3 regions of the Streptomyces sp. NPDC093071 genome follow, and region 1 is predicted to be linked to each of the others. Evidence: predicted binding sites of a transcription regulator. Region 1 holds the regulator's gene; each other region holds the start of a gene.
What was found. The regulator HrcA, encoded in region 1, represses chaperone genes, less so after heat shock. The targets are predictions, from matches to a motif close to TTNGCACTCNGNNNNNCNGAGTGCNAA.
Positions count from the first base shown of each region.

Region 1 (10,332 bases):
CGCGACGGCGTGCCGGGCGGTGGACTCGGCCTCCTGGAACCGCCTCTGGGAGAGGAGGACCTGGACGCGCATCAGCCAGGCGCCGAGCAGTTCGGGCTCGGCCCGCAGCGCCTGGTCCACGGCGGCCAGGGCGGCGGGGTGGTGGCCGCCCCGGTGGTGGCAGCGAGCGAGCAGGACGAGGGCCTCGGCGTCCTCCGGTTCGGTCGCCAGGTGCTGGGCGGCGAGCTCCCCGGCCCGCTCGTACCGCCCGGCCTCGTACAACGCCTCGGCGCGCCGCATCGCGGTGCCGTGGGCGCCCCGGGCCTCCGCCTCGCTCACAGCTTGCGCTTCCGCTTGAGGTGGGCGAGCAGGTCGTCGTAGAGGCCGCCCTCGTTGGCGAACATGGCGACGTTCCGGGCGGCGGCGAACCACGGTTCCGTGGACGGCTTGATCTGCTTGGCCGCGCCGAGCAGGTCCTTGGTGGTGATCAGGCGTACGGAGCCGCTGCGGGCGGAGTCGAGGAGCGCGGTCTCGGCGGCCGTCTCGCAGACGTGGGCGAGGTCGGCGCCGGAGAAGTCCTCGGTGGCCTTGACGAGCTTGCCGAGGTCGACGGCCTCGATGGGGCGCTCGCGCAGGTGGTAGCGGAGGATCGCCTCGCGGGCGGCGGCGTCGGGCGGCAGCACGAGCAGGGTGCGGTCGAGGCGGCCGGGGCGGCGCAGCGCGATGTCGACGTCCCAGGGGACGTTGGTGGCGGCGAGCACGAAGACGCCCTCGTTGCCGGCGCCGCTCGCGATGCCGTCGAGTTCGGTGAGGAGCTGGTTGACGACGTTGCGCAGGCCGCTGTGGTGGGTGCGGGAGCGCTTGGCGCCGAGGGCGTCCAGCTCGTCGAGGAAGACGACGCAGGGGGCCTGGCGGCGGGCGGTCTCGAAGATGTCGTGGATGTTCTTCTCGGAGGCGCCGATCCACATGTCGAGGACGTCGGAGAGCGAGACGGTGAGGAAGCTCGCGCCGAGCTCGCCCGCGACGGCCCGGGCGATGAAGGTCTTGCCGCAGCCGGGCGGGCCGTAGAGGAGCAGGCCGCCGCGCAGCGACTTGCCGTACAGCCTGCGCAGTTCGGGGTTGCGCATGGGGGCGAGGAAGGCGGCCTCCAGGCGGTCCTTGACCTCCTCCATGCCGCCGACGTCGGCGAGGCGGACGGAGCCGGGGGCGTCGACGTCCCAGGCGGCCGCGTCCCCGGCGGTGCCGTCGCCGTCGGCGGCCTGCGGGTCCTCCAGGAAGCGGGGCCCGACGAGGTCCTGGACCTGCTGCTCGGCGGCGTTCCAGTCGAAGGAGGGGGCGGGGGCGTCCGGTGCGGGGGCGTCCGGGGCCGGAGTCGGAGCCGGGGCCGGGGTCTCCGTCGCGGTCGCGGGCGGGGGCGGGGTCGCGGGCGGGGTCGCGGGCAGACCCATCGCGCGGACCATCAGGGCGCGGGCGTCCGCGTCCCCGGGCGCGTGCTGGAGGGCGACGGCCGCCTCGGCGACGGCCTCGTCGTTCCGCCCCTCCGCGAGGAGGAGCTCGGCGAAGTGGAGACGCAGGGGCACGTCGCCGGGGGTGGCGGCCACGGCGGCGCGGAGACTGCGGATCAGGGGGGACTCGTCGGCCATGCGGCCACCCTAAGGAGCCCCCGGGGGCGGCCGTCCACCGGGTTGGCCCCCTCTTTCCTCCGTACGTCCTTCGTACACTGCGCCGCATGAGACGGGACGGGGCCCCGCGCGGGCTGACGGTGGACGACGGCACGGTCTGGCTCTGGAACGTCCGGCACCGGCACCCCGACTGCCGGACCGTGCTCGCCCTGCGCCGCGCCGAGCGCCCGCACGCCCTGCTCCGGCTGGTCTTCCGGGAGGCGCCGGGCCGCGCGGTGGCCGGTTTCCCGATGGGCCGGCACGAGGTGCTCGCCGCCGGGGGCGGCCGGCTCAACCTGGACGAGCCCGGGGTCGTCCGCCGGTTCCTCGACGCGGCGCTGGCCCGTGACCTCGTCCCCGCCGCGAACGGGACGCGGGAGGAGGACGGCTGGCCGCTCTTCGACGAACTGACGGCCGGGCGGCCCCGGTCCTCGGGCCCCTAGCCCCCGCTCCCAGCCCCAGCCCTGGCCCTAACCCCTGCTCCCCGCCCCTCGTCCTAGCTCCAGCGGCCCGTCCGGCCCAGGACCAGGGCCGTCGCCGCCGTGCCCGCCGTGGAGGTGCGCAGCACGCTGCGGCCCAGCCGGTACGGCTTCGCGCCGGCCGCCTCGAAGGCGGCGAGTTCCTCCGGGGAGACCCCGCCCTCGGGCCCGACGACGAGGACGACCGAGCCCTTGGCGGGGAGGTCGGCGGTGGCGAGCGCGCCGCTGGGGTGGTCGCGGTCCTCGTGCAGGACGGCCGCGAAGTCGGCCTCCGCGAGGAGGGCGGCGACCTGCTTGGTCGTCATGAGGTCCGCGACCTCGGGGAAGCGGGTGCGGCGCGACTGCTTGCCGGCCTCGCGCGCGGTGGACCGCCACTTGGCGAGCGCCTTGAGGCCCCGGTCGCCCTTCCACTGGGTGATGCAGCGGGAGGCGGCCCACGGGACGATCGCGTCGACGCCGGTCTCCGTCATGGTCTCGACGGCCAGCTCGCCCCGGTCACCCTTGGGGAGCGCCTGGACGACGGTGATCCGGGGCTCGTCCTCGGGGTCCTCGTGGACCTCGGCGACCCGCACGGTGAGCTGGTCCTTGCCCTCGGCGGCCAGTACCTCGCAGGCGGCCCAGCGGCCCCGGCCGTCGGCCAGGACGAGTTTCTCGCCCTCCCGCAGCCGCTTCACGGAGACGGCGTGGCGGCCCTCGGGACCGTCCAGGAGGAAGGTCCCGGCGCCGGGGACGGCGTCGACGACGAAGACGGGTGCGGTCACGAAGTGCTCCTGTGGGCCAGTTCCGAGAGGGCTGTGTCGAGTTCGGCGGCGAGGACCTCGACCAGCCGCCCGGCGGGGAGCGCGCGGGCGAGGCGGTGGCCCTGGCCGGCCCAGAGGGCCATGCCCTGGGCGTCCCCGGCGGTGGCGGCGGCCTTGCGCAGCGGGGCGGTGAGGTGGTGGACCTCGGGATAGGCGGCGGGGGCGTACGGGCCGTGCTCGCGCATGAAGCGGTTGACGAGGCCGCGCGCCGGGCGCCCCGAGAAGGCCCGGGTGAGGGCGGTGCGGGTGAACAGCGGGTCGGTCAGGGCCCGCTTGTGCAGCGGGTGGGCGCCGGACTCGGGGCAGCCGAGGAAGGCGGTGCCGAGCTGGGCGGCCCCGGCCCCGGCGGCGAGGACGGCGGCGATCTGGGCGCCGCGCATGATCCCGCCCGCGGCGACGATCGGGAGGCCGGTGCTCTCGCGGACCTGGGTGACGAGGGCGAGCAGGCCGGTGCCGGGCGCGCAGTCCTCGTCCGGGTCGTCGCGGTACGTCCCCTGGTGCCCGCCCGCCTCGACGCCCTGGACGCAGACGGCGTCGGCCCCGGCGCGCTCGGCGGCGAGGGCCTCCTCTGCGGAGGTGACGGTGACGAGCGTGTACGTGCGGACGCGGGCGAAGGAGGCGAGGACGTCGGGCGCGGGGCAGCCGAAGGTGAAGGAGACGACGGGGACCGGGTCCTCCAGGAGGATGGCCAGCTTGGCGTCGTAGGCGTCGTCGCGGGAGTCGTCGGTCTCGCCGAGCGGGGTCCGGTACCAGTCGGCCTCTCCGGCGAGCTGGTGCCGGTAGACCTCGACGGCGGCCGGGTCGGCGGGCCGTCCGGTCTGCGGCACGAAGAGGTTGACGCCGAAGGGGCGCGCGGTGAGCCCGCGCACCTGCTTGATCTCCTGGTACAGGCCTCCGGCCGTCTTGTAGCCGCCGGCCAGGAAGCCGAGCGCCCCGGCCTCGCAGACGGCTCCGGCCAGCTCAGGACAGGAGGCGCCACCCGCCATGGGGGCCTGCACGATCGGGAACCGAGAGAGATCGTTCAGTGCGGTGGTGGACATATGGGCATCGTGTCATGCCGCGGGGAGGGGTATGGAAAGGGGCGGTATCCATGTATGGACACCGCCCCTCCCCCTGCGTACGGGATGCGTACGGGCGCGGCCTACCGCCCGTTGAACGCGTCCTTCAGGCGCGAGAACAGCCCCTGCTGGCCCGGCTGGAACTGCCCCGTGGGGCGTTCCTCGCCGCGCAGCTTGGCGAGCTCGCGCAGGAGGCGCTCCTGCTCCGCGTCGAGCTTGCCCGGGGTCTGGACCTCGACGTGCACGATCAGGTCGCCCCGGCCGTTGCCGCGCAGATGGGTGACGCCGCGGCCGTGCAGCGGGATCGACTGGCCGGACTGGGTGCCCGGACGGACGTCGATCTCTTCGAGGCCGTCGAGGGTCTGCAACTGCACCTTGGTGCCGAGCGCGGCCGCCGTCATCGGGAGGGTGACCGTGCAGTGCAGGTCGTCGCCGCGCCGCTGGAACGTCTCGTGCGGGGTCTCGTGGATCTCGACGTACAGGTCGCCGGCGGGGCCGCCGCCGGGGCCGACCTCGCCCTCGCCCGCGAGCTGGATGCGGGTGCCGTTGTCGACGCCGGCCGGGATCTTGACCGTGAGGGTGCGGCGGGAGCGGACCCGTCCGTCGCCCGCGCACTCGGGGCACGGGGTCGGGACGACGGTGCCGAAGCCCTGGCACTGGGGGCAGGGCCGGGAGGTCATGACCTGGCCCAGGAAGGACCGGGTGACCTGGGAGACCTCGCCGCGGCCGCGGCACATGTCACAGGTCTGCGCGGAGGTGCCGGGCGCGGCGCCCTCGCCGGAGCAGGTCGTGCAGACGACCGCCGTGTCGACCTGGATGTCCTTGGTGGTGCCGAAGGCCGCCTCGTTGAGGTCGACCTCCAGGCGGATCATGGCGTCCTGGCCCCGGCGGGTGCGCGAGCGCGGGCCGCGCTGCGAGGCCGTGCCGAAGAAGGCGTCCATGATGTCGGAGAAGTTGCCGAAGCCACCGGCTCCGAAGCCGCCCGCGCCGCCTCCGCCGGAGGCCGAGAGCGGGTCGCCGCCGAGGTCGTAGACCTGCTTCTTCTGCGGGTCCGAGAGGACCTCGTAGGCGGCGTTGATCTCCTTGAAGCGCTCCTGCGTCTTCGGATCGGGATTGACGTCCGGGTGCAGCTCGCGCGCGAGCCTCCGGAACGCCTTCTTGATCTCGTCCTGGGAAGCGTCGCGGCGCACGCCGAGTACGGCGTAGTAGTCCGTGGCCACTTACGACTCCGCCAGGATCTGTCCGACGTAACGTGCCACTGCGCGTACCGCTCCCATCGTTCCGGGGTAGTCCATGCGGGTCGGTCCGACCACGCCGAGTTTGGCGACTGCCTCGCCGCCCGAACCGTAGCCGACCGAGACGACGGACGTGGAGCTCAGCCCCTCGTGGGCGTTCTCGTGCCCGATCCGTACGGTCATGCCCGATTCCTTGGCCTCGCCGAGCAGCTTGAGGAGGACGACCTGCTCCTCCAGAGCCTCCAGGACGGGCCTGATCATCAGGGGGAAGTCGTGTCCGAAGCGGGTGAGGTTGGCGGTGCCGCCGATCATCAGCCGCTCCTCGTGCTCCTCCACGAGCGTTTCGAGGAGGGTCGCGAGCACGGTCGAGACCGTGGCGCGGTCCTCGGCCTCCTCGAAGGACTCGGGGAGGTCCTGCACCAGCTGCGGCACGTCGGCGAACCGGCGGCCGACGACCCGGCTGTTGAGCCGGGCCCGCAGGTCGGCGAGCGAGGTGTCGCCGAAGGGCGCGGGGCAGTCCACGACCCGCTGCTCGACCCGGCCGGTGTCGGTGATGAGGACGAGCATCAGGCGGGCCGGGGCCAGCGAGAGCAGTTCCACGTGCCGGACGGTCGAACGGGTCAGCGAGGGGTACTGGACGACGGCGACCTGCCGGGTCAGCTGCGCGAGCAGCCGGACCGTGCGGCCGACGACGTCGTCCAGGTCGACCGCGCCGTCGAGGAAGTTGTGGATGGCCCGCCGCTCGGGCGTCGACAGCGGCTTGACCCCCGCGAGCCGGTCGACGAACAGCCGGTAGCCCTTGTCCGTCGGGATGCGGCCGGCGCTGGTGTGGGGCTGGGCGATGTAGCCCTCCTCCTCGAGCACGGCCATGTCGTTGCGCACGGTGGCGGGCGACACGCCGAGCTTGTGGCGCTCCGTGAGCGCCTTGGAGCCGACGGGCTCCTCCGTCCCGACATAGTCCTGGACGATGGCGCGCAGCACCTCGAGTCTGCGTTCGCTGAGCATCGTGCGCACCTCCAGCTGTCGTCGGTCGTTACGGTTGCTCCGCTTTTGGCACTCGCCCTGTCCGAGTGCCAGCGATCCCGGGCCAGTGTACGGCGGCACACGTCGCTCCTGGCAAGGAGGCGACGCCCCACCGGTTAGCGTCGGGGCATGGACGTCGACTGGGAAGCACGGGGATGGGAACGGCTCGCGGACGGGGTGGGCCGGCGACGGCTGCCCGGCTGGGACGCCACGGTGGGGCTCGTCGTGGGCGAACGGGCGGTGCTGCTGTACGACACGGGGTCGTCCCTCGCGGAGGGCGCGGAGCTGCGGGCGGAGGTGGCGGAACTCACGGGCGGGCGGAGGGTGACGCACATCGCACTGAGCCATCCGCACTTCGACCACGTGTTCGGCACGGCGGCCTTCGCGGGCGCGGAGGTCTTCGGCGCGGTCGGCACGGAGGAGCTGCTCGCCCGGGAGCCGGACCGGGAGGAGCTGCGGGCGGACGGGGTGAAACAGGGCCTGGACCCGGCGGCGGCCGCGGAGGCGGCGGACGTGCTGGTGGCCCCGCGACACGTGGTCTCCGGCGAGTGGACGCTCGACCTGGGCGGCCGGCAGGTGCTCCTGGCGAACGTGGGTCCCGGGCACACGGGCCACGACCTGGCGCTCCTGGTGCCCGGCCCGCCGGAGGTGGTCTTCTGCGGGGACCTGGTGGAGGAGTCGGGCGAGCCGCAGGCGGGCCCGGACGCGATCCCGTCCCGCTGGCCGGACGCCCTGGACCGGCTCCTGTCGCTCGGCGGCGAGGACGCGGTGTACGTGCCGGGGCACGGGGCGGTGGTGGACGCGGCGTTCGTACGACGCCAGCGCGAGGAACTGGCGACGCGCTTCTCCGTCGCATAACGTCGCCCGAATGCGCAGCTACAACCCGGACTTGACGCCCCCATGGAAGCGCTCGGCGCCCGTCCCCGAGGTCCCGGCCGATCGGGACCTCGTCGTGGAGGAGGTGGCGACGGGGTTCTGCGGGGCGGTGATCCGCTGCGAGGCGGGGACGGTGACCCTGGAGGACCGCTTCGGCAAGCACCGGGTCTTCCCGCTGGAGCCGCGCGGCTTCCTCCTGGAGGGCAAGGTCGTGACCCTGGTCCGCCCGGCCGCGGGGCCGGCCCGCCCGACCCGTACGGCCTCCGGATCGGTCGCGGTGCCGGGCGCACGCGCGCGCGTGGCGCGGGCGGGCCGGATCTACGTCGAGGGCCGCCACGACGCGGAGCTGGTCGAGCGGGTCTGGGGCGACGACCTGCGGATCGAGGGCGTGGTCGTGGAGTACCTGGAGGGCGTCGACGACCTGCCCGCGATCGTCGCGGAGTTCGGCCCGGCGCCCGACGCCCGCCTCGGCGTCCTGGTGGACCACCTGGTCCCGGGCTCCAAGGAGTCCCGGATCGCCGCGCGGGTGATCTCGCCGGACGTCCTGGTCGTCGGCCACCCGTACATCGACGTCTGGGAGGCGGTGAAGCCGTCCTCGCTCGGCATCCCGGCCTGGCCGGCGGTCCCGCGCGGCCAGGACTGGAAGACGGGCGTCTGCCGGGCCCTGGGCTGGCCGGACAACACGGGCGCGGCCTGGCAGCACATCCTGTCGAGGGTCACCTCGTACAAGGACCTGGAGCCGGCGCTCCTCGGGCGGGTCGAGGAGCTGATCGACTTCGTGACGGCGCCGTAGCCCTCCGGCGCGGCGCCGTCCCGTACGCCTCCGGCGCGGTCAGGAGCCGTCCGTGGCGCCCTTCAGGAACCAGGCCACCACGGCCCGTACGGCACCGGAGACGGCCGCGCCCGCCAGCGCGAGCGTCACCTTGAGGGAGGTCCGGCCCGTCGCCGTCTCCTCGGAAGGGGTCCTGTCCGTCGCCGTCTCGGAAGGGGCGCTGTTCGTCGTCGCCTCGGAAGGGGTCCTGCGCGTCATCGTCGTCGCCTTTCGGGAGTGACCGGTCGGTGCGTCAACTCTCCGCAGGGCGGAACGTGTTGCGCCAAGCTCTACGTGTTGCGGATGCTGTGGGACACGGTCCGGGCACGACCCCGAGGAGCGGCACGGGTGGACGAACGACACCACGACGAGGACGGTGGCGCGCCGGTCACGGGTGAGCTCGTCCCCCTGGACGACGCGGCGAAGGCCCTGCTCATGGGCCTGCGCCCGATCCCCGACGACGTCGTGGGCGAGCGCCGGGAGCTGGCCGAGGCGCTGCGCCGCTGCTTCTCCGAGCTCAAGACCTCCGTGCGCAGGTACGCCGTGCTGCGCCGCTACAGCGCGAGCAGCGTCAGCCGCTACCTCAGCGGCGAGACCGTCGCCCCGGACCACTTCGTCAACGCGCTGGTGGAGGACGTCGGCAAGGAGCTGGGGCGCCCGATGTCCCCGCAGGCACGGCTCCTCCTGACCCGTACGCAGCGCGCGGCCCTCAAGTCGGGCAACACCCGCGCCTGGCGGATCCAGGAGCTGGAGGACCGGCTGGCCACCGCCCTCCAGGAGAAGGCCCTCGCCAGGACGATGGCCGACGCGGTGGCCACCTCCCTGCTGGAACACCAGGAGCGCGTCGTGGCCCTGGAGGCCGAACGGCAGGCGCTCACGCGGGAGGCGGCCGCCCACCGGGCCGCCGGGGTCGAGCTGAGCCTGTTGCGCGCGGAGCAACACCGCGTGCTCACCGACCACGAGGCGCTGCGGCGGCGGGTCGCCGAGCTGGAGGCGGCGCTCGAAGCGGCCGAGCGGCGTGTCGCGCTGGCCGAGCAGCGCTGTGCCGACCTGGAGCACACCCTGCTGGCGGCCGACGCGGCGGCGGTTGCCGAGGAGGAGGCGGAGGGCCGGGAGGCCGAGGAGAGGGCGGCCCGGAGCCAGGACGAACTGGCCGCGCTCCGCAGGGAAGTGGCGGCGCTCAGGGCCGGTGCGTCCACGGCGCCTCCGGAGATCCCGTACGACCCGGATTCCGGAGCACCGGTCCGGCCGGCCCCCGGGAGCGCCGCGTCGACCGTCACCGTCGTCTTCCCCGGCCGCCAACGGCCCTGGGCCGCGTGGATCGCCCACCGGCTGGAGACGAACGGCCTGTCCCCCACCCTCCTGCGCTGGGATCCCGACCCCCGGATGTCGCTCGACGAGGTCTTCGGCGACCTGCTGCTCTTCCCGGGCCGGGTCCTCCTCGTCCTGGACGAATCGTTCTTCGAGCCGGGTCTCCGGCCCGTGGGCGAGTGGAACGACGTCCTGCGCGGCTTCGTCGCCGCCCACGCCGACCGGTTCGCCGCCGTCACCCTCGCCGGCCACCTCCTGCCCTCCGCGGCCACGGTGCTGGAACCGGTGGGCATCTGGGGCATCGGTGAGGAGGAGGCCGAGGCACGGCTGCTCGACAGGCTCGGCATCACGCCCCGCGTCGTGATCCACCGGCCCCCTCCGGGCGGCCCCGCCCGCCATCCGGAGACTCCGCCGGGGATCTGGGGCGGGGTCCCCCTGCGCAACCAGCGCTTCACCGGCCGCGACGACGTCCTCGGTGCGCTCCACGAACGGCTGATGGGCTCCGGGCACGGTGACACCGCCTGTGCCCTGGTCGGCGTGTCCGGCATCGGGAAGACCCAGATCGCCGCCGAGTACGCCCACCGCTTCAGCTCCTCCTACGACGTCGTCTGGTGGGTCGGCTCCGAGGACCGCGACGCCCGGCGCATCCGTTTCGGGGAGCTCGCCGCCGCGCTGGACCTTCCGGTGGTGAGCGGGCCCGGCGACCGGGTCGCGGCCGTGCTGGAGGCCCTGCGTCGCGGTGAGCCGCGTTCCGGCTGGCTCGTGGTCTTCGACGGCTGGGACGCCGTCGAGGACGTCGACGCGATGCTCCCGCACGGCCCCGGCCACGTCCTGATCACCTCCCGCCACCATGCCTGGCGGAACCACACCGACGTCCTGGAGGTCCCCGGCTTCCACCGTGCCGAGTCCATCGGCTTCCTGCTGCGTCACACCCCGCAGCTCACGCCGGCCGAGGCCGACGAGGTCGCCGCCGAGGTCGGGGACGTACCCCTGCCGCTCGCGCGGGCCGCCGCCTGGCTCGGCGATTCCGGGACGGCGGCCGCCGCATACCTGGCCCTGGTCAGGGAAAGGGACCTCTCCGGCGTCGACGAACCCCCGG
Region 1 covers NZ_JBIVPH010000003.1:765,351-775,682, forward strand. Annotated here, with positions in the region: gene ACIQD7_RS14820 (tetratricopeptide repeat protein) at 1-318, opposite strand, end outside; gene ACIQD7_RS14825 (ATP-binding protein) at 315-1,622, opposite strand; gene ACIQD7_RS14830 (hypothetical protein) at 1,709-2,083, shown strand; gene ACIQD7_RS14835 (16S rRNA (uracil(1498)-N(3))-methyltransferase) at 2,137-2,880, opposite strand; gene ACIQD7_RS14840 (nitronate monooxygenase) at 2,877-3,959, opposite strand; gene dnaJ (molecular chaperone DnaJ) at 4,061-5,197, opposite strand; gene hrcA (heat-inducible transcriptional repressor HrcA) at 5,198-6,217, opposite strand; gene ACIQD7_RS14855 (MBL fold metallo-hydrolase) at 6,365-7,093, shown strand; gene ACIQD7_RS14860 (DUF3097 domain-containing protein) at 7,104-7,904, shown strand; gene ACIQD7_RS14865 (hypothetical protein) at 7,944-8,141, opposite strand; gene fxsT (FxSxx-COOH system tetratricopeptide repeat protein) at 8,271-10,332, shown strand, end outside.

Region 2 (10,332 bases), on a different contig from region 1:
GGCGGCGGCCCTCCCGCTGGTCGACGCCCTCGCCGCCGACCCGTCCCTGGCGCGCTACCACCTGCTGCCCAGCGTCCGGGGAGACCTGCTGGCCCGGCTGGGACGGACGGCGGAGGCCCGCGCCGAGTTCGCGCGCGCGGCGGCCCTCACCCGCAACGAGAGCGAACGGGCGCTGCTGCTGGGGCGGGCGCGGGAGACGGGGACCACGGAGGGACCGCCGGCCCCTTAGGGGGCCCGGGGCCGCAGGCCTCAGCGCCCCCCGTCCGCCCGGACGGGCCGTCCGATCAGCATCGTCGGGGCGCCCGCGACCCGGGTGAGCAGGACCGTCGCCGCGTTCGGGCCCTTCGGCTTCACCTTGCGGCGGATCTCCTCCGGCTCGACCGCCGAGCCCCGCTTCTTCACGGTCAGGGTGCCGACCTCCCGCTCCCGCAGCAGCGCCTTCAACTTCTTGAGGTTGAAGGGGAGTTCGTCGGTGATCTCGTACGCGGCGGCGTACGGGGCGGGGACCAGGGCGTCCGAGGTCACGTACGCGATCGTCTCGTCGATCAGGCCGCCGTCCAGCTCCTCGGCCACCTCGGCCACCAGGTGCGCGCGGATCACCGCGCCGTCCGGTTCGTACAGATAGCGGCCGACCGGCCGGACCGCCGGGTCGGGCAGGCCGCGTCCGGTGACGGTCGTGCCGGAGGGCAGCAGGGTGGCCCGGCGCGCGCCCGGCTCCGTGCCGAACCACAGCACCGCCTCCTTCACGTCCCCGCCGTCCGAGATCCACTCGGCCTCGGCCTCCGCCGGGACGGCCTCGTGCGGGATGCCCGGCGCCACCTTCAGGGCCGCGCGGGGGGCCTTCCGGGCCGCCTCGACCGCCCAGGACAGCGGCGGGGAGTACGCCTCGGGGTCGAAGATCCTGCCCCGGCCGCCGCGCCGCGCGGGGTCGACGAAGACCGCGTCGTACGGGCTGGTGTCGATCTCCGTCACGTCCGCGCACCGGACCTCGATCAGGTCGGACAGGCCGAGCGACTCGGCGTTGGCGCGGACCGCCTCGGCGGTCAGCGGGTCGCGGTCGACGGCGAGGACGGAGATCCCGGCGCGGGCGAGGGCGATCGCGTCGCCGCCGATCCCGGAGCACAGGTCCGCCACGCTCCCGACGCCCAGCGCCTTCATCCGGGCCGCCCGGTGGGCGCCGACCGGGGCCCGCGTCGACTGCTCGACGCCGTGGGGCGTGAAGTACATCCGGTACGCGTCCTCCGCGCCGAACTTCGCCACCGCCCGCTGCCGCAGCCGCGCCTGGCCGAGCGCCGCCGTGACCAGCTCGGCGGGATGGTCGCGGCGCAGCCGGGAGGCGACCGCCAGCTCCCGGGCGGGGTCGTAGTCGCGCAGGGCGGCGAGGAGCGTCTGCCCCTCGGGGGCGAGCAGGGCGGCGAAGGAGGCGAGGTCGGTCACCCGTCCCATTCTGGCCCCTGTTCCGGCGCCGGGGAGCCTGTGGGCCGGCCGGGGGACGGTGGGCCGGGTACGGCGGTGTCGCGGCCCGCGGGGGCCGTCGCGCTGACAGGATGCGGCGCCATGCAGCTCGTACGACAAAAGGAACAAAAGATGAGAAAAGGCGTGCACCGCTCCCGTCGGACGCTCGGAGCGGCGCTCGTCGTCGCCGCCCTCGCCTCCGCCGCCACGGCCTGCTCCGGCGCCGGGCCGGACCGCACCGCACCGCCTTCCCCCGCCTCCGGCCGGCAGGCCCCGAAGCAGGGCGCCGCCGCCGCGCCCGAGTCGCAGGCGCAGAAGGCCGAGAAGGCCCGTCTCCAGAAGGCCGCCCGCGCGCTCGCCGCCAAGAAGTGGGGCCTGGCCAAGCCCCCGCTCGAAGCGCCCGCCCCGCCCGCCGTGAAGCCGAAGATCACCACCCGCAAGGGCTTCGAGACGAAGAGCGCGGGGATGCCGCCCGTCTTCACCACCGTGCCGACCAAGGAGAAGATCGTCTTCCTGACGATCGACGACGGCTCGGAGAAGGACCCCGAGCTGCTGCGGATGATGGACGAGCTGAAGATCCCGTACAGCGCCTTCCTCAGCGACTACGTCGTCAGCGACGACTACGCCTACTTCGCCCGGATGCAGAAGTCGCAGAAGGGCGGGGTCGCCCTCAACAACCACACCCTCAACCACCGTTACCTGCCCGGACTCTCGTACGCCCGGCAGGAGCGCGAGATCTGCGGGATGCAGGAGGTCATCGAGAAGAGGTTCGGCAAGCGGCCCACGCTCTTCCGCCCGCCGTACGGCAACTACAACGACGACACCCTGCGGGCGGCCAAGTCCTGCGGGATCGAGGCCGTCCCGCTGTGGGCCGCCGAGGCCTTCCCCGACCGCATGGAGTGGCGCGAGTGGGACCGGGACCTGCACCCCGGCGACATCGTCCTCACCCACTTCCGGGGCAAGGAGGACTGGAAGGGCAGCATGGCCGACATGGTCCGCCGCGTGATGAACGTGATCACGGCCAAGGGGTACGCGGTCGCGAAGCTCGAGGACTACGTGTGAGGACCGGGAGGCGCGGGCGGCGCCGGGCCGCCGCCCTGGCCGTGACCGGAGCGCTGCTCGCCCTCCCGGCCCTCACCTCCTGCGCCTCCCCGGCCGGCCCGGTCGACTCGATCGAACGGCTCGGCCGGAGGGCGGCGGAGGAGATGGGGCCGCCCCGGCCCCCGGCACGTCCGGCGGAACGGGCGGGGGTGGAACGGGCGGAGGCCGGACGGGCGGTGGTGGAGCGGGCGGCGGTCGAACGGGCAGAGGCCGTACGGGCCGGGGTCCCGGAAGGGGAGCGCTGCGCGGCGCCCGGGGAGGGGTCCCGCGCCGGACGCGGGCCCGCCCCGGAACCCCGTACAACCGCGCACCCGATCACGCCACGGAGCGATGAATTGGCACTCCGCTTGACCGAGTGCTAATCGCGGTCATAGTCTCGGCTCTGGCACTCCCCACCGGAGAGTGCCAACACAGCGACGGGCAGGTCCGGCACCCGCGACGACGGATCCACCTGGTTCGCCACCTCAGACAGTCAACCCCGTGATCTCCGAAGGGGGAGGTCGGATCGTGACGACCACCAGCTCCAAGGTTGCCATCAAGCCGCTCGAGGACCGCATCGTGGTCCAGCCGCTCGACGCCGAGCAGACCACCGCCTCTGGCCTGGTCATCCCGGACACCGCCAAGGAGAAGCCCCAGGAGGGCGTCGTCCTGGCCGTGGGCCCGGGCCGCTTCGAGAACGGCGAGCGCCTGCCGCTCGACGTCAAGACCGGCGATGTCGTGCTCTACAGCAAGTACGGCGGCACCGAGGTGAAGTACAACGGCGAGGAGTACCTCGTCCTCTCGGCCCGCGACGTGCTCGCGATCGTCGAGAAGTAAGTCACCCCAGGCCAGAAGGCTTTGAGCTGCGCCCCGAGGCCCCTTCCCGGGCGCCCCGGGGCGCCGTTCGTTCCACCAGCAGATTCCGAGAGGGCTGAACCGCTCCCATGGCGAAGATCCTGAAGTTCGACGAGGACGCCCGTCGCGCCCTTGAGCGCGGCGTCAACAAGCTTGCCGACACGGTGAAGGTGACGATCGGCCCCAAGGGCCGCAACGTCGTCATCGACAAGAAGTTCGGCGCCCCCACCATCACCAACGACGGCGTCACGATCGCCCGCGAGGTCGAGATCGAGGACCCGTACGAGAACCTCGGCGCCCAGCTGGTGAAGGAGGTGGCGACCAAGACCAACGACATCGCGGGTGACGGCACCACCACCGCCACCGTGCTCGCCCAGGCCCTGGTCCGCGAGGGTCTGCGCAACGTCGCCGCCGGCGCCTCCCCGGCCGCCCTGAAGAAGGGCATCGACGCTGCCGTCAAGGCCGTGTCCGAGGAGCTCCTCGCCACCGCGCGCCCGATCGAGGACAAGTCCGACATCGCCGCCGTCGCCGCGCTCTCCGCGCAGGACCAGCAGGTCGGCGAGCTCATCGCCGAGGCGATGGACAAGGTCGGCAAGGACGGCGTCATCACCGTCGAGGAGTCCAACACCTTCGGCCTGGAGCTCGACTTCACCGAGGGCATGGCCTTCGACAAGGGCTACCTGTCCCCGTACATGGTGACCGACCAGGAGCGCATGGAGGCCGTCCTCGACGACCCCTACATCCTGATCAACCAGGGCAAGATCTCCTCGATCCAGGACCTGCTCCCGATCCTGGAGAAGGTCATCCAGGCCGGTGGCGGCAAGCCGCTCCTGATCATCGCCGAGGACGTCGAGGGCGAGGCCCTGTCGACCCTGGTCGTGAACAAGATCCGCGGCACCTTCAACGCCGTGGCCGTCAAGGCCCCCGGCTTCGGCGACCGCCGCAAGGCCATGCTCGGCGACATCGCCACCCTCACGGGTGCCACCGTCATCGCCGAGGAGGTCGGCCTCAAGCTCGACCAGGCCGGTCTGGACGTGCTCGGCACCGCCCGCCGCGTCACCATCACCAAGGACGACACCACCATCGTCGACGGTGGCGGCGACTCGTCCGAGGTGCAGGGCCGCGTCAACCAGATCAAGGCCGAGATCGAGGCCACGGACTCCGACTGGGACCGCGAGAAGCTCCAGGAGCGCCTCGCGAAGCTGGCCGGCGGCGTGTGCGTGATCAAGGTCGGCGCCGCCACCGAGGTGGAGCTGAAGGAGAAGAAGCACCGTCTGGAGGACGCCATCTCCGCGACCCGCGCCGCGGTCGAGGAGGGCATCGTCTCCGGTGGTGGCTCCGCGCTCGTCCACGCCGTCAAGGTCCTGGAGGGCAACCTCGACAAGACCGGCGACGAGGCCACGGGTGTCGCGGTCGTCCGCCGCGCCGCCGTCGAGCCGCTGCGCTGGATCGCCGAGAACGCCGGCCTGGAGGGCTACGTCATCACCTCCAAGGTGGCGGAGCTCGACAAGGGCCAGGGCTTCAACGCCGCGACCGGCGAGTACGGCGACCTGGTCAAGGCCGGCGTCATCGACCCGGTGAAGGTGACGCGCTCCGCCCTGGAGAACGCCGCCTCGATCGCCTCCCTCCTCCTCACCACCGAGACCCTCGTGGTGGAGAAGAAGGAAGAGGAGCCGGCGGACCACGGCCACGGCCACGGTCACGGCCACTCCCACTGAGGCCCGTAGCTGAACGCTGAGGCCCGGTGCCCCCGTCGCGGGGGCACCGGGCCTCAGCGCGTCCCTACTCCTCCACCGCTCCGAGCCGCTCCATGAGCCCGAGCATGTCGTACTGCCACCAGTCCTCGACGACCTTGCCGTCCTCCCGGAAGCGCTGGATCAGCGTGCCGGTGATCCGGACGTCGATGCCGGTGGGCTGGAGGCCCATGAAGTCGCCGGTGTGGGTGGCGTCGCAGGTCCAGCGGGTACAGACGCGGTCGCCCTCGGCGATCTGGTCCTCGACGGCGAAGGCGAAGTCGAACCCCTGCCGCCACATCCCGATGCCGCGGCGGATCGCGTCCATGCCGAGGGAGTCCTGCACGTCGGAGGGGTCGTGGCTGTGGCACCCCTCGGCGATCACCTCGTCCAGCGGCGGAAGCTCCCCCGGCGTGCCGATCAGCTCCAGGAACCGGCGCGCGGCTGCTTTGTACATCTGCTCGTCCCGCACGACGTCCAGGTCCGTGAAGGTCGGCATCCCGTCACAGAGCGCGACCATCTCCTGGAAGAGCCGGTCGGTCTCGGGAAGGTGCGAGTTCCGCATCGCCTCGTCGTACGAGGGGAACTCGACGATCTCCACGAAGTGGGACCCGTCGGACCGGTCCTTCCCGAGAAGGCTGTGGGTGGCCGTCCGCTTCCCCCTGGTCTGCTCGGCCCACCGGTCCATGAGCCGGTTCATCTCGTCGAAGCGGCTCGTCCTGCAGTCGATGATCTGCACGAAGGTCATGACGCCTCCCGGGGCGGCAGGGACGTTTCCATTTTAGGTTCGGGGGGCGCGGGGCGCCCTGGCAGCATGGGGGCGTGGAGCGGGGGATCCCGTGCGGACCGTGCCCTTCTTCGTCACGGCCCGGCTCGGCGCGCAGAACGACGTGGTCGCGTACGCGGGCGTGGTCCTGGAGCGGCTCGCGGAACTGGCCGGCGAGGGCCTCCCGGCCCTGCCGACGGCCGCCCTCCTCCTGTACGGCGTCCGCGCGCTGGAGGTCTGAGCGCGGGCCCGGCGGCTACGCCGACCGCGTCAGGTCCGACGCCCGTACCTCCTCCGCGAACGCCTCGCCCCGTACGTACCGCTCCACCTCCCCCACCGCCTGCTCCGCCATCCGGTGCAGTTCGTTGCCGAGGGAGCCCGCCACGTGGGGGGTGAGGAGGACGTTCGGGAGGGTGTACAGGGGGGAGTCCGGGGGCGGGAGTTCCGGGTCGGTGACGTCGAGGATCGCGTCGAGGCGGCCCGACAGGAGGTGGGGGAGGAGGGCGGGTTCGTCCACCAGGGAGCCGCGGGACGTGTTGATCAGGGTCGTCCCGTCCGGCATCGCCGCCAGCTGCGCCGCGCCGATCATGCGGTATGTGGACGGGAGTTGGGGCGCGTGGACGGAGACGACCGTGCTGCGGGCGCAGAGTTCGTCCAGGGACACCGACTCCACGCCCGGGACCTCGGTGTACGGGTCGTACAGGAGGATCTCGACGTCGAAGGGGCGCAGGAGGTCGATGACCCTGCGGCCGATGCGGGAGGCGCCGACGACGCCGACCGTGCGGCGGTGGTTGCCCCAGTCGGCGGACTCCTCCAGCCAGGCGTGGCCGGTGCGCAGTTCGGCGTACCGCCGGGCCGAGCGCAGGACCCGCTTCCCGGCGAAGAGGATCGCGGCGAGCGTGTACTCGGCGACCGGCAGCGCGTTGGCGGCGGCGGCCGACGTGACCCGCAGGCCCCGCTCCCAGCAGGCGTCGGTGACGTGGTGCTTGACCGAGCCGGCCGCGTGGACGACGGCCCGCAGCCGGGGCGCCCGGTCCAGGACCCCGGCGGTGAGCGGGGTCGCGCCCCAGCAGGTGAGGAGGAGTTCGGCCTCGGCGAGGGCGGCGGCCGTCCGTGCGTCGGGGGCCGTCAGGTCGTGGGCGACCAGGTGCGGGTCGGTGCGGGTCAGGGCCGCGAGCCGGGCGCGGTGGGCCTCGGTGAACAGGCGTTCGTCGACGCCCGGGCCCATCGCGAGGAGGAGGGCGGGGCGGTCGTCGGGGTGGTTGTCAGTGGTGGGGTGCATCGTGGGAGCAGGCCTTCCTCACTTGACGCTGCCGGCGGTGAGGCCGGCCTTCCAGTGGCGCTGGAGGGAGACGAAGGCGATGACGAGGGGGACGACGGCGAGCAGGGAGCCGGTGACGACGAGGGGGTAGAAGTCGGGTTCGGCGTGGGCGTTGCTGTTCCACGCGTACAGGCCGAGGCTCAGCGGGTACAGCTTCTGGTCGGACAGCATCACCAGGGGGAGGAAGAAGTTGTTCCAGACGGCGGTGAACTGGAAGAGGAAGACGGTCACGAAGCCGGGCATGACCATGGGCAGACCGATGGACCAGAAGACGCGCAGCTCGCCGGCGCCGTCGATGCGGGCGGCCTCCAGGGCTTCGTCGGGGACGTAGCCGGCGCAGAAGACCCGGGAGAGGTAGACGCCGAAGGGGTTGACGAGGACGGGGATCAGGACGGCCCAGTAGGTGTTGACGATCCCGATCTCGCTGGCGAGCAGGTACATCGGCAGGGCGAGCGCGGTGGTGGGGACGAGCACGCCCAGCAGGACGAGGCCGAAGAGCTTCTCCTTGCCCCGGAAGTCGTAGACATGGAAGGCGTATCCGGCGGCGACGCTGACGAGCGAGCAGGCGAGGGCGCCGAGCCCGGCGTAGAGGAGGCTGTTCAGGTACCAGTGGAAGTAGACGCCGTCGTTGTACGCGGCGAGCCGGGAGAGGTTGCCGCCGAGGTCGAAGCCCTCGAAGGAGAAGGCGTTTCCGGCGAGGAGGCCGCCGGCGTCCTTGGTGGCGGCGGTCAGCAGCCAGACGAGCGGGAAGAGCATGTAGACGGTGGCGAGGACGAGGGCGCCGTTGACGGCCGTCCGCGACAGCCATCTGGTGGCGGGGCGGGTCCCTCCCGTGCGGACGGCGCTCACGCGGTGCGCTCCTTCCGTGCGGTCCGGCGGCCGGTCAGGCGCGTCACCGCGAAGGAGAGCAGCGCGGCCGTCAGGGCGAGGAGGACGGAGGCCGCCGCGGCGAGCCCGTAGTCGTTGCGGTCGAAGGCCGCGGTGTAGGCGTACATGTTCGGCGTCCAGGTGGAGGTGACGGCGGAGCCGGTGCCCTTGCTGAGGATGAGCGGCTCGGTGAAGAGCTGGAGGGAGCCGATGACGGTGAAGAGGCCGACCATCGCGAGCGAGGCCCTGAGCAGCGGGACCTTGACGGAGAAGGCGATGCGCCAGGCTCCCGCCCCGTCGACGGTGGCCGCTTCCAGGACGGAGCGGTCGATGGCCTGGAGGGCCGCGTAGAAGATCACCATGTTGTAGCCGAGCCACTCCCACAGGGCGATGTTCACGACGGAGGGCAGGGCGCCTTCGGGGGAGAAGAAGTCGAAGCCGATCCCGCCCGCCTCCATGGCCTTCACGACCGGGCTGAGCTGGGGCGTGTAGAGGTAGACCCAGAGCAGGGCGGCGATGATGCCGGGGACGGCGTGCGGCAGGAAGAGCGCGAGCTGGAAGAAGCGGCGGGCGCGGGCGAGCGCCGAGTCGAGCAGGAGGGCGAGGCCGAGGGCCCCGGCGAGCAGCAGCGGGATGTAGAGCAGGCAGTAGCCGAGCAGGACGCCGAAGCCCTCGCGGAAGGCCCGGTCACCCAGGGCCGCCGTGTAGTTGTCGAGGCCGGTGAAGACGGTCTCGGTGCCGCCGAAGCCCAGTCCGGACTGCTTCTCGGTGAAGAGGCTGAGCCAGACCGCGTAGCCGATCGGCACCACCATCACCGCGGTGAACAGCAGGAAGAAGGGCGTCAGCAGGATCGTGGCGGCGCGGGTGCGGGCCTTCATCCGGTCAGCCCTCGACCTTCAGGCCGCGCTTGGTGAGTTCGGCGACGGTGGCGTCGTGGCCGGCCTCGACGGCGTCGGCGATGCCGGGGCCGCCCGGGGCGATCTTGCCGAAGTGGTCCTTGATGGTGGTGTTGGTGGTGCCGGTGGTGGGGCCCCAGGCCCAGTGGGGGTTGATGGAGGCGCCGGCGGTCTCGAAGAGGGCGTAGATGTCCTGGCCGCCGTAGTAGGAGGCGTCGAAGGCCTTCTTGGCGGCCGGGCGCAGGGCCGCGGCGGCGGGGAAGGCGGAGGAGGTGCCGGAGGCGATGCGGGCCTCGACGCCCTCCTCGGTGGTGGACATCCACTCGGCGAAGGCGACGGCCGCGGCCTTCCGCTCGCTGTCCTTGGTCACGGCGAAGGAGGTGCCGCCGAGCATCCCGGCGGCGGGCTTGCCGTCCCAGCTGGGGATCGGGGCGACGGCCCACTTGCCGCTCTGCTCGGGCAGGGTGCCCTTGAGGACGCCCGCGCCCCAGGAGGCGCCGAGGTAGCCGAGGGTGGTGCCGTTCTTGAGGGAGCCGACCCACTCGGGGGAGAACGAGGCGTTCTTGTGGACGAGTCCGGCGTCGAGGAGCTTCTGCCAGTAGGCGGTGACCTTGGTGGTGGCCGGGTCGGTGGTGTTCACCTTCCAGGTGTCGTCCTCGGCCTTGAACCACTGGGCGCCGGCCTGCCAGGCCATGGCCTCGAAGGTGGTCGGGTCGTCGGGGAAGAAGGTGGCGATGCGGGCCTTGGCGTCGGCCTTCCTCACCTGTGCGGCGGCCTTCTCGAACTCGGCCCAGGTGGTGGGGACTTCCACCTTGTACTTCTCGAAGAGGTCCTTGCGGTAGAAGAAGGCCTGCGGGGCGGCGTCGAAGGGGACGGCCCAGGACTTGCCGCCGAGGGTGGTGAGTTCGACGGTCTGCGGGAGCAGCTTCGCGCGGTCGGCCTCGGTGAACTCGCCGCCGATGTCCTGGAGGGCGCCGGAGCTGACGAACTCGGGGAGCGAGGCGTACTCGATGGAGACGAGGTCGGGGGCGTTGCCCGCCTTCACGGCGTTGGAGATCTTGGCGTAGCCGCCGGCGGTGCCGGAGGGGATCTCCTCGAACTTCACCTTGACGTCGGTGTGGGAGGCGTTGAAGGCGTCCACGACGTCCTTGGTGCCCTTGGCCCAGCCCCAGAAGGTGATGGTCACGGGCCCGTTCGGCTTGTTCGCGGTGTCGTCACCGCCGCCGCCGCAGGCCGTGAGGACGGCGAGGGCGGCGGCGGTGCCGGCTATGACGCGGGTCGTTCTGCTCCGGAAGGGGGTCACGGCACGGCTCCTGGGGGCGGGGCGGCTGGGAGGTTGTGGCCGTGATCCTGTGACCG
Region 2 covers NZ_JBIVPH010000004.1:343,740-354,071, reverse strand. Annotated here, with positions in the region: gene ACIQD7_RS18475 (RNA polymerase sigma factor) at 1-229, shown strand, start outside; gene ACIQD7_RS18470 (THUMP-like domain-containing protein) at 250-1,446, opposite strand; gene ACIQD7_RS18465 (polysaccharide deacetylase family protein) at 1,588-2,517, shown strand; gene ACIQD7_RS18460 (hypothetical protein) at 2,514-2,918, shown strand; gene groES (co-chaperone GroES) at 3,064-3,372, shown strand; gene groL (chaperonin GroEL) at 3,480-5,108, shown strand; gene ACIQD7_RS18445 (ester cyclase) at 5,173-5,871, opposite strand; gene ACIQD7_RS18440 (hypothetical protein) at 5,963-6,130, shown strand; gene ACIQD7_RS18435 (hydroxyacid dehydrogenase) at 6,146-7,171, opposite strand; gene ACIQD7_RS18430 (carbohydrate ABC transporter permease) at 7,190-8,059, opposite strand; gene ACIQD7_RS18425 (carbohydrate ABC transporter permease) at 8,056-8,955, opposite strand; gene ACIQD7_RS18420 (sugar ABC transporter substrate-binding protein) at 8,960-10,276, opposite strand.
Region 2: a site for HrcA is predicted at 2,939-2,965, ahead of groES (co-chaperone GroES). Genes of this name have one in related genera too.

Region 3 (10,332 bases), on a different contig from region 1:
CTGGCCTACGACGAGCAGCAGACCCTCGCCGACACCGCCGCCGGACTCGACACCGTCCAGCTCGGCGCCGCCGTCGCCGCCCTCGCCACCGCCCGCCGCGTCGACATCTACGGCGTCGGCGCCTCCGGGCTCGTCGCCCAGGACCTCGGCCAGAAGCTGCTCCGCATCGGCCTGGTCGCGCACGCCCACAGCGACCCGCACCTCGCCGTCACCAACGCCGTACAGCTCCGCTCCGGCGACGTCGCCATCGCCATCACCCACTCCGGCTCGACCGGCGACGTCATAGAACCGCTCCGGGTGGCCTTCGACCACGGCGCGACGACCGTCGCGATCACCGGCCGCCCGGACGGACCCGTCACCCAGTACGCCGACCACGTCCTCACCACCTCCACCGCCCGCGAGAGCGAACTCCGCCCGGCGGCCATGTCGTCCCGCACCAGCCAACTCCTGGTCGTGGACTGTCTGTTCACCTGCGTCACCCAGCGGACGTACGAGACGGCCGCCCCGGCCCTCGCCGCCTCGTACGAGGCCCTCGCCCACCGGCACGCGCCCCGCACCCGCTGAAGCACCCGTACCCGACGAAACCTCCGTACCCGACGAAACCTCCGTACCCACCGAAGGACCCGCACCCGCCGAAGGACCCGCACCCGCCGAAGCACCCGCACCCGCACCCGTAAAGCCCCGGCGCCGACGACGCCGCCGTACCGAAAGAGCCGCACGTGTCCGCTTCCGCCTCCGCTTCCACGTACTCCGAACTCCGCGCCCAGCTCGCCACCCTCACCACCGAGGCCTTCCGTCCCGAGCTCGCGGAGATCGACCAGCTCCCGACCCTGGAGATCGCCCGCACCATGAACGGCGAGGACCAGACCGTCCCCGCCGCCGTCGCCCGGCAGCTGCCCGCCATCGCCGCCGCCATCGACGCCACCGCCGAGCGGATGGCCCGCGGCGGCCGTCTGATCTACCTGGGCGCGGGCACCGCCGGCCGCCTCGGCGTCCTCGACGCCAGCGAGTGCCCGCCCACCTTCAACACCGACCCCGCCGAGGTCGTCGGGCTCATCGCCGGCGGCCCCTCCGCCATGGTCAAGGCCGTCGAGGGCGCCGAGGACTCCAAGGAGCTCGCCGTCGAGGACCTCACCGCGCTCGGGCTCACCCCCGACGACACCGTCGTCGGCATCTCCGCCTCCGGCCGCACCCCGTACGCGATCGGCGCCGTCGAGCACGCCCGCGCCCTCGGCGCGCTCACCGTCGGCCTGTCCTGCAACGCCGACAGCGCGCTCGCCGCCGCCGCCGAGCACGGCATCGAGGTCGTCCCCGGCCCCGAGCTGCTCACCGGCTCCACCCGGCTCAAGGCCGGCACCGCCCAGAAGCTCGTCCTCAACATGATCTCGACGATCACGATGATCCGGCTCGGCAAGACCTACGGGAACCTGATGGTCGACGTCCGCGCCTCCAACGAGAAGCTCCAGGCCCGCTCGCGGCGGATCGTCGCACTGGCCACCGGCGCGCCCGACGAGCAGATCGAGGCCGCCCTCGCCGCCGCCGACGGCGAGGTGAAGAACGCGATCCTCATGATCCTCGCGGACGTCGACGCCCCCACCGCCGGCAAGCTCCTCGCCGACTCCCGGGGCCACCTGCGCGCCGCGCTGCACGCGAAGACCGCCTGAGCCCTCCCCCCTCCCCCACGCACAGCAAGGCACCACCGCACCATGAGCACAGACGACAAGAACCGCGCCGTCGCCGCCGCGATCCTCCCCCTCGTCGGCGGCGCCGGGAACATCACCTCCGTCGCCCACTGCATGACCCGCCTCCGCCTCGGCCTGCGGGACCGTTCGCTCGTCCGGGACGAGGAACTCAAGGCCCTGCCGGCCGTGATGGGCGTCGTCGAGGACGACACGTACCAGATCGTCCTCGGGCCGGGCACGGTCGCCCGCGTGACCCCGGAGTTCGAGGCCCTGGTGGCCGAGGCGCCGACGACCGAGACCCTGGCGGACGGTGCCCCGGTGCCCTCCGCCGACGACCTCGCGGCGCAGGGCGCGGCGATCAGGGCGGCCCGCAAGGCGAAGAACCAGACCCCGTTCAAGCTGTTCCTCCGCCGGATCGCGAACATCTTCGTCCCGCTGATCCCCGCCCTCATCGGCTGCGGCATCATCGCCGGCCTCAACGGCCTCCTGATCAACCTCGGTTGGCTCCCGGGCGTCACCCCCGCCCTCGCCGCGATCGCGAGCGGCTTCATGGCCCTCATCGCGGTCTTCGTCGGCTTCAACACGGCGAAGGAGTTCGGCGGCACGCCGATCCTGGGCGGCGCGGTCGCCGCGATCATCGTCTTCCCGGGCGTCGCCAAGGTCGACGCCTTCGGCCAGCCCCTCTCCCCCGGCCAGGGCGGTGTGCTCGGCGCGCTGGGCGCGGCGGTCCTCGCGGTGTACGTGGAGAAGTGGTGCCGCCGGTGGGTGCCGGAGTCCCTGGACGTCCTGGTCACCCCGACGCTCACGGTCCTGGTCTCCGGCCTGGTCACGATCTTCGGCCTGATGTTCGTCGCGGGCGAGGTCTCGACCGCGATCGGCACGTTCGCCGACTGGCTCCTCGCGCACGCCGGCGCGGGCGCGGGCCTCCTCCTGGGCGGTCTGTTCCTGCCGCTGGTGATGCTGGGCCTGCACCAGGCGCTCATCCCGATCCACACCACGCTCATCGAACAGCAGGGCTACACCGTTCTGCTGCCCATCCTGGCGATGGCGGGCGCGGGCCAGGTCGGCGCGGCCATGGCCGTCTACCTGCGGCTCCCCCGCAACGGCTCCATCCGCCGCACCATCAAGTCCGCCCTGCCGGCCGGTTTCCTGGGCGTCGGCGAGCCCCTGATCTACGGCGTCTCGCTCCCGCTGGGTCGCCCCTTCGTCACCGCCTGCGTGGGCGGCGCCTTCGGCGGCGGCTTCGTCGGCCTCTTCAGCATGTGGGGCGCCAAGGTCGGCTCGACCGCGATCGGCCCGTCGGGCTGGGCGCTCTTCCCGCTCCTCGACGGGAACAAGGGCCTGGGCGAGACGATCGCGATCTACGCGGGCGGCCTGCTCACCGGCTACCTGGCCGGCTTCGTGGCCACGTACTTCTGGGGCTTCGGCGCCCGGCTCCTGGAGGAGTTCAACGTGGACACGGACGCGGCCCCGGAGACGCTGGTGGCCGCCTCGCCGACCCCGCCGGGCCCCGGACGGGACGGCGGAGAGAACCCCGGACAGAACCCCGAGCCGAACCCCGAACAGGAACCGGCCAAGGTCTGACGCCCGCACGGGAACGCCCCTGTACGGAAACGCCCCTGTACGGGAATGCCCCCGGGGACGCCCTCCGCACGTCCGCCACCCCCGTACGGGGACGCCCCCCGCACCTCCGTCACCCCCGTACGGAAGCCCCCGGACGCTCCCTAGACTTCCCGCCCATGACGACCACGCAGCGCATCGCCGCCGACCTCGCCCCCACCGGAGTCCTCCGCGCCTCCGTCAACCTCGGGAACCCGGTGCTCGCCCAGGGCACCCCCGAGAACCCCTCCGGGATCACCGTCGACCTGGCTCGGGAGATCGGGGCCCGGCTCGGGGTCGGGGTCGAGCTGCTCTGCTTCGACGCGGCGCGGAAGTCCTTCGAGGCGATGGCGGACGGACGGGCCGACCTCTGCTTCCTCGCCGTGGACCCGGCGCGCGAGGCGGAGGTCGCCTTCACCGCCCCGTACGTCGTCATCGAGGGGGTGTACGCCGTACCGCGCGACTCCGCGCTCACCACGGCCGAGGAGGTCGACGCCCCCGGCGTCCGGATCGGGGTCAAGAAGGGCTCCGCCTACGACCTGTTCCTCACCCGGACCCTCGCCCACGCGACCGTCGTGCGCGGCGAGGAGGGCGTCGACGTCTTCCGGGCCGAGTCCCTGGAGGCGGGCGCGGGCATCCGGCAGCCCCTGACCGCGTACGTACGGGAGAACCCCGACCTCCGGCTGATCGAGGGCCGTTTCATGGAGATCCGCCAGGCGGTCGGCACCAGCCTCTCCCGCACCCCGGAAACCCTCGCCTTCCTCCGCGCCACGATCGAGGAACTGAAGACGAACGGCTTCGTCACGGACGCGCTGCGCCGCTCCGGCCAGGACACGGGCCTGCTGGCCCCGCCGGCCTGACGGAAGCGGCCCCGTGCCGCCCGTACGACGCCCGAGGGCGGCACCCCCACCAGGGGGTGCCGCCCTCGTTCGCGTTCAGCGATGAACCGCCGATCCCGGGATCAGGAGATCCCCGAGGATCAGAAGTCCATGTCACCGCCCGGCATGCCGCCGCCGGCCGGCGCGGCGGCCTTCTCCGGCTTGTCGGCGATGACGGCCTCGGTGGTGAGGAACAGCGCGGCGATCGACGCGGCGTTCTGCAGCGCGGAGCGCGTCACCTTCGCCGGGTCGATGATGCCCTCGGCGATGAGGTCGACGTACTCGTTGGTCGCGGCGTTCAGGCCGTGGCCGACGGGCAGGTTGCGGACCTTCTCCGCCACGACGCCGCCCTCGAGGCCGGCGTTGACGGCGATCTGCTTCAGCGGGGCCTCCAGGGCCAGCTTCACGATCGCGGCACCGGTGGCCTCGTCGCCGGAGAGGTCGGCCTCGAGCTTCTCGAAGACGGTCGACGCCTGGAGCAGGGCCACGCCACCGCCGGCGACGATGCCCTCCTCGACGGCCGCCTTCGCGTTGCGCACGGCGTCCTCGATGCGGTGCTTGCGCTCCTTGAGCTCGACCTCGGTCGCGGCACCGGCCTTGATGACGGCCACGCCGCCGGCCAGCTTCGCGAGGCGCTCCTGGAGCTTCTCGCGGTCGTAGTCCGAGTCGCTGTTCTCGATCTCGGCGCGGATCTGGTTCACGCGACCGGCGACCTGCTCGCTGTCACCGGCACCGTCGACGATGGTGGTCTCGTCCTTGGTGATGACGACCTTGCGGGCGCGGCCCAGCAGGTCGAGGCCCGCGTTCTCCAGCTTGAGGCCGACCTCCTCGGAGATGACCGTGCCGCCGGTGAGGATGGCGATGTCGTTCAGCATGGCCTTGCGACGGTCGCCGAAGCCCGGGGCCTTGACCGCGACGGACTTGAAGGTGCCGCGGATCTTGTTGACGACCAGGGTCGACAGGGCCTCGCCCTCGACGTCCTCGGCGATGATCAGCAGGGGCTTGCCCGACTGCATGACCTTCTCCAGGAGCGGGAGCAGGTCCTTCACGGAGGAGATCTTGGAGTTGACGATCAGGAGGTAGGGGTCGTCGAGCGACGCCTCCATGCGCTCCATGTCGGTGGCGAAGTACGCCGAGATGTAGCCCTTGTCGAAGCGCATGCCCTCGGTGAGCTCCAGCTCCAGACCGAAGGTCTGGGACTCCTCGACGGTGATGACGCCTTCCTTGCCGACCTTGTCCATCGCCTCGGCGATGAGCTCGCCGATCTGGGTGTCGGCGGCGGAGATGGAGGCCGTGGAAGCGATCTGCTCCTTGGTCTCGACATCCTTCGCCTGCTCGAGGAGGGCGCCGGAGACGGCCTCGACGGCCTTCTCGATGCCGCGCTTGAGGGCCATGGGGTTGGCACCGGCGGCGACGTTGCGGAGGCCCTCGCGGACGAGCGCCTGGGCGAGGACGGTGGCGGTGGTCGTACCGTCGCCGGCGACGTCGTCCGTCTTCTTGGCGACTTCCTTGACCAGCTCGGCGCCGATCTTCTCGTACGGGTCCTCGAGCTCGATCTCCTTGGCGATGGAGACACCATCGTTGGTGATCGTGGGGGCGCCCCACTTCTTCTCGAGGACGACGTTGCGGCCCTTGGGGCCGAGGGTGACCTTGACGGCGTCAGCGAGCTGGTTCATGCCGCGCTCGAGACCGCGCCGGGCCTCCTCGTCGAACGCGATGATCTTGGCCATGTGAAGTGGTCCTCCCGGACATGGGGTGGATAACGCTCCAGGACCGCGCCGACGCCCGCGACGGACGGCCTCCGCATCTCCGCGTGGTTCCTTGCCCCACCCGGCCGGCGGCCTCGTCTGCCCGATCCTCGTAGCACTCTCACCTTCCGAGTGCTAACGCCAATGATTAGCACTCGCCCTAGGAGAGTGCAAGCGACTCTCGGGTTTCGGGAAGGGGCGGCTGGGGTCAGAGGGGTCCGGGAACGCGCGAGGGGCCCGCGTCCCCTGGGGGATGCGGGCCCCTCGACGGCGTTGCGTCGGTGGCCGATCGCGCCTCGCTCAGACGGCGAGCTTGACCATGTCCGCCTGCGGACCCTTCTGGCCCTGCGAGATCTCGAACTCGACTCGCTGTCCCTCTTCGAGGCTGCGGTAGCCATCCATCTGGATCGCGCTGTAGTGGACGAAAACATCCGCACCACCGTCGACCGCGATGAAGCCGTAGCCCTTCTCCGCGTTGAACCACTTGACGGTGCCCTGAGCCATGCCTAACTCCCCTGTTACTGGCCCTTGCGCGGGGCCGCACTTCACGAACCCCGGGTCAGACCCTGCGCCGGAACGCGTCGACCGCCGCTGAATGTATCTGTCCAACTGCCCTCTGCAACAGGCCATTCGGGCGAGAATTCTGGGCAGCGCGGAAAGGAGGATTGGGGAGATTCCCCTGAATCGCGGGGCAAGTCGGGCCCGGCAAAGCGCGCAGAAGGTGCACAACGCGCACACAGTTTGACTGCTTCTTGTCAGGTCGAGGCGCGTTTTCATATGCGCCCGGCATGAGCAGCGGAGGGGACTTCCCCAACTCTACCGCGCTCAACCATGCAGAATTGCCCCTTCCGCTTATGGACGCGGAAGGGGCAATTCAAGAAAGTCGGGACAACGGGAACCGCCCGTCGGATACCGCTCGGCGGATACGGCTCAGCAGCCGCCGGCGACCGCCGGGATGATCGAGACGCCGGAGCCGGCCGGGGTGGCCGTCTCCAGGCCCTGCTCGAAGCGCACGTCGTCGTCGTTCACGTAGACGTTCACGAAGCGGCGCAGCTTGCCCTGGTCGTCCAGGACGCGGGCGGCGATGCCCGTGTGGTTCTTCTCCAGGTCGGCGATGACCTCGGCGAGGGTCGCGCCCTCGGCCTGGACCTCGGACCGGCCGCCGGTGTAGGTGCGGAGGATGGTGGGGATGCGGACGTTCACTGCCATGACGTGCGTGACCTTTCGGAGGGCCGGAGGGCCGGGGTACCGGGTGCCGGAGAGCCGGGGTGCCGGGGGATGCTTCAGTGCGCCAGGCCGGCGTCGCGGAAGGCGTCCAGGCTCGGGCGGATGGTGACGGTCTCCCGAGAGGTGTCGGCCACCGCGTCCAGGGTCTTGAGCCCGTCGCCGGTGTTGATGACGACGGTGGTGAGCTCCGGGTCGATGAGGCCGTTCTCCACGAGCTTGCGCGCGACGCCGACGGTCACGCCGCCCGCGGTCTCGGCGAAGATGCCCTCGGTCCGGGCGAGCAGCTTGATCGCGTCGACGACCTGCTCGTCGTTCACGTCCTCCACCGCGCCGCCGGTGCGGCGGGCGATGTCGAGGACGTACGGGCCGTCGGCCGGGTTGCCGATGGCGAGCGACTTGGCGATCGTGTTCGGCTTCTGGGGCCGTACGACCTCGTGGCCCTCCTTGAAGGCGACCGACACCGGGGAGCAGCCCTCGGCCTGGGCGCCGAAGATCTTGTACGGCTTGTCCTCGACGAGGCCCAGCTTGATGAGCTCCTGGATGCCCTTGTCGATCTTGGTGAGCTGGGAGCCGGAGGCGATCGGGATGACGATCTGGTCGGGGACGACCCAGCCGAGCTGCTCGCAGATCTCGTACGCGAGCGTCTTGGAGCCCTCGCCGTAGTACGGGCGGAGGTTGACGTTCACGAAGCCCCAGCCCTCGCCGATCGGGTCGCCGATGAGCTCCGAGCAGAAGCGGTTGACGTCGTCGTAGTTGCCCTCGATGGCGACGAGGTCGCCGCCGTAGACGCCGGCCATGACGACCTTGCCCTCTTCCAGGTCGTGCGGGATGAACACGCAGGAGCGGAAGCCGGCGCGGGCGGCGGCGGCGCCGACGGCGCCGGCCAGGTTGCCGGTGGAGGAGCAGGAGAGGGTGGTGAAGCCGAAGGCGCGGGCGGCCTCGATGGCCTGGGCGACGACCCGGTCCTTGAAGGAGTGGGTCGGGTTCCCGGAGTCGTCCTTGACGAAGAGCTTGCCGGGGGCGACGCCGAGCTCGCGGGCGAGGTTGTCGGCCTTGACGAGCGGGGTCCAGCCGGGGTTCAGGTTCGGCTTCTCGGCGACGTCGGCCGGGACGGGCAGGAGGGGGGCGTAGCGCCAGATGCTGGCGGGGCCGGCCTCGATGCGCTTCCGCAGTTCCTCGGGGTCGCCGGCGGGGAGGTCGTACGCGACTTCGAGCGGGCCGAAACAGAGCTCGCAGGCGAAGATCGGGCCGAGGGCGAAGACTTCACCGCATTCGCGACAGGAGAGCCCGGACGCGGGACCGAGGTCGACGGTGGTGGCGGGTGCGACGGTCTGAACAGCCATGGAGGGGAGGCCCTTTCTCCTCATCTTTCTCAATGGCGAATTTTTCGCCATGAGACGGATTTGGCACCTTCCCTAGCCGGGGGCCCCGATGGATCACGAGACGAACCGACTGGAGGGTTGCCGGGGCTTCAACGGGCCGTTTCCCTCTGCCCCTCTGGATGAGCGGTATTCGATTGTGGGGAGGGCCGGGACTTTCGTTCCTGCGCTCCGACGCGTACGCCACCCCGACGTGCACGGGGTCGCTGCGTTGTTCAAGACTGTAACCGAAGGCCCGGGTGCTTGGACGGCCCGTCCGAACCGCGAGATGGAGATCACGTGCTGGAAGAGGTGGAGCGCTGGCTGTCCCGGCGGTCCTGGTCCGTGGCGGACCGGCCGCTGGAGCGGATCCTCGCCGCCAAGCGTGCGACGACGGTCAGCGTGGTGCTGCCCGCGCTGAACGAGGAGGCGACCGTCGGGGACATCGTGGCCGTGATCCGCCGCGAGCTGATGTCGGAGGCGGTGCCGCTCGTCGACGAGCTGGTGGTGCTCGACTCGGGTTCCACGGACCGGACGGCGGAGGTCGCGGCGGCGGCCGGGGCGCGGGTGGTCGCGCGGGACGACATACTCCCCCGGATACCGGCCGTGCCCGGCAAGGGCGAGGTCCTGTGGCGGTCACTGATGGTGACGAGCGGGGACGTGGTGTGCTTCGTCGACGCGGACCTGCGGGACTTCTCCGCGGACTTCGTGACGGGGATCGTGGGCCCGCTCCTGACCGACCCGGACGTGGACCTCGTCAAGGCGATGTACGACCGCCCGCTGGACGGATCCCCTGGTCAGGGCGGCCGGGTGACGGAGCTGGTGGCGCGCCCGCTGCTCAATCTGCACTGGCCGCTGCTGGCCGGCTTCGTGCAGCCGCTCGGCGGCGAGTACGCGGCCCGCCGCTCGCTCCTGGAGCGGCTGCCCTTCCCGGTCGGTTACGGAGTGGAGCTGGGCCTCCTCGTGGACGCGCTGCACACGGTGGGCCTGGACGGGCTCGCGCAGGTGGACGTGGGGGTCCGCAAGCACCGGCACCAGGACGGGCGGGCGCTCGGCCGGATGGCGGCGACGATCTACCGGACGGCGCAGCTGAGGCTGTCGCGGGGGCACATGGTGCGGCCGCTGCTGACGCAGTTCGAGCGGGGCGAGCGGGGCTTCGAGCCGCGGACGTACGCGGTGGACACGGAGGAGCGGCCGCCGATGGCGGAGATCGCGGAGTACGCGCGGCGACGCGTGGCGTAACGCGACCTTATGACCCGTTTTACATACATTCACTGTCCATGGATTCCATGGGCTTCGGACGACGTACGGGCAGGGCGCTGGCGGTGGCGGGCCTGACGGTGGTGGCGTGGGCGCCCGCGGCGGCGGACGCGGCCCCGGCGCCGCCGGTCCCGGCCCACGCGTCCCCGGCCCACGCGTCCCCGGCGCCGGGCGCACCGGGAAAGGCGGTCACTCCACCCCACCCCCGGGGGAACGGGGAACGCCTCTGGCTGCTCGGCGGCCTGGTGACGGCGCTCGCGGCGGCGGGCCTGGTGGCGAGGGCGGCCCTGCGCGACCACCCCGCCCCCTGAACCCCCGGGGGTTCCCGCTGACCCTCCGTGGCCGGATCACCCTCGTCTTGTATACGTACGTTTGAGCGTTTCCGGGACGGGCTAGGTTCGCCACATGGCTACTGTGCTCGTGGCATCCAACCGGGGTCCCGTCTCGTACGTGCTCGGCGAGGACGGCTCGCTCGACACCCGCAGGGGCGGCGGCGGCCTGGTCTCCGGCCTGAGCGCCGTCTCCTCGCAGGACAGCGTGTGGGTGTGCGCGGCCCTCGGCGAGGGCGACCGGGAGGCGG
Region 3 covers NZ_JBIVPH010000004.1:635,388-645,719, forward strand. Annotated here, with positions in the region: gene ACIQD7_RS19960 (MurR/RpiR family transcriptional regulator) at 1-564, shown strand, start outside; gene murQ (N-acetylmuramic acid 6-phosphate etherase) at 720-1,664, shown strand; gene ACIQD7_RS19970 (PTS transporter subunit EIIC) at 1,707-3,266, shown strand; gene ACIQD7_RS19975 (transporter substrate-binding domain-containing protein) at 3,422-4,141, shown strand; gene groL (chaperonin GroEL) at 4,261-5,889, opposite strand; gene ACIQD7_RS19985 (cold-shock protein) at 6,208-6,411, opposite strand; gene ACIQD7_RS19990 (MoaD/ThiS family protein) at 6,838-7,116, opposite strand; gene thrC (threonine synthase) at 7,191-8,477, opposite strand; SAM riboswitch class I at 8,495-8,642, opposite strand; gene ACIQD7_RS20000 (glucosyl-3-phosphoglycerate synthase) at 8,793-9,734, shown strand; gene ACIQD7_RS20005 (hypothetical protein) at 9,773-10,063, shown strand; gene ACIQD7_RS20010 (trehalose-6-phosphate synthase) at 10,158-10,332, shown strand, end outside.
Region 3: a site for HrcA is predicted at 6,056-6,082, ahead of groL (chaperonin GroEL). Genes of this name have one in related genera too.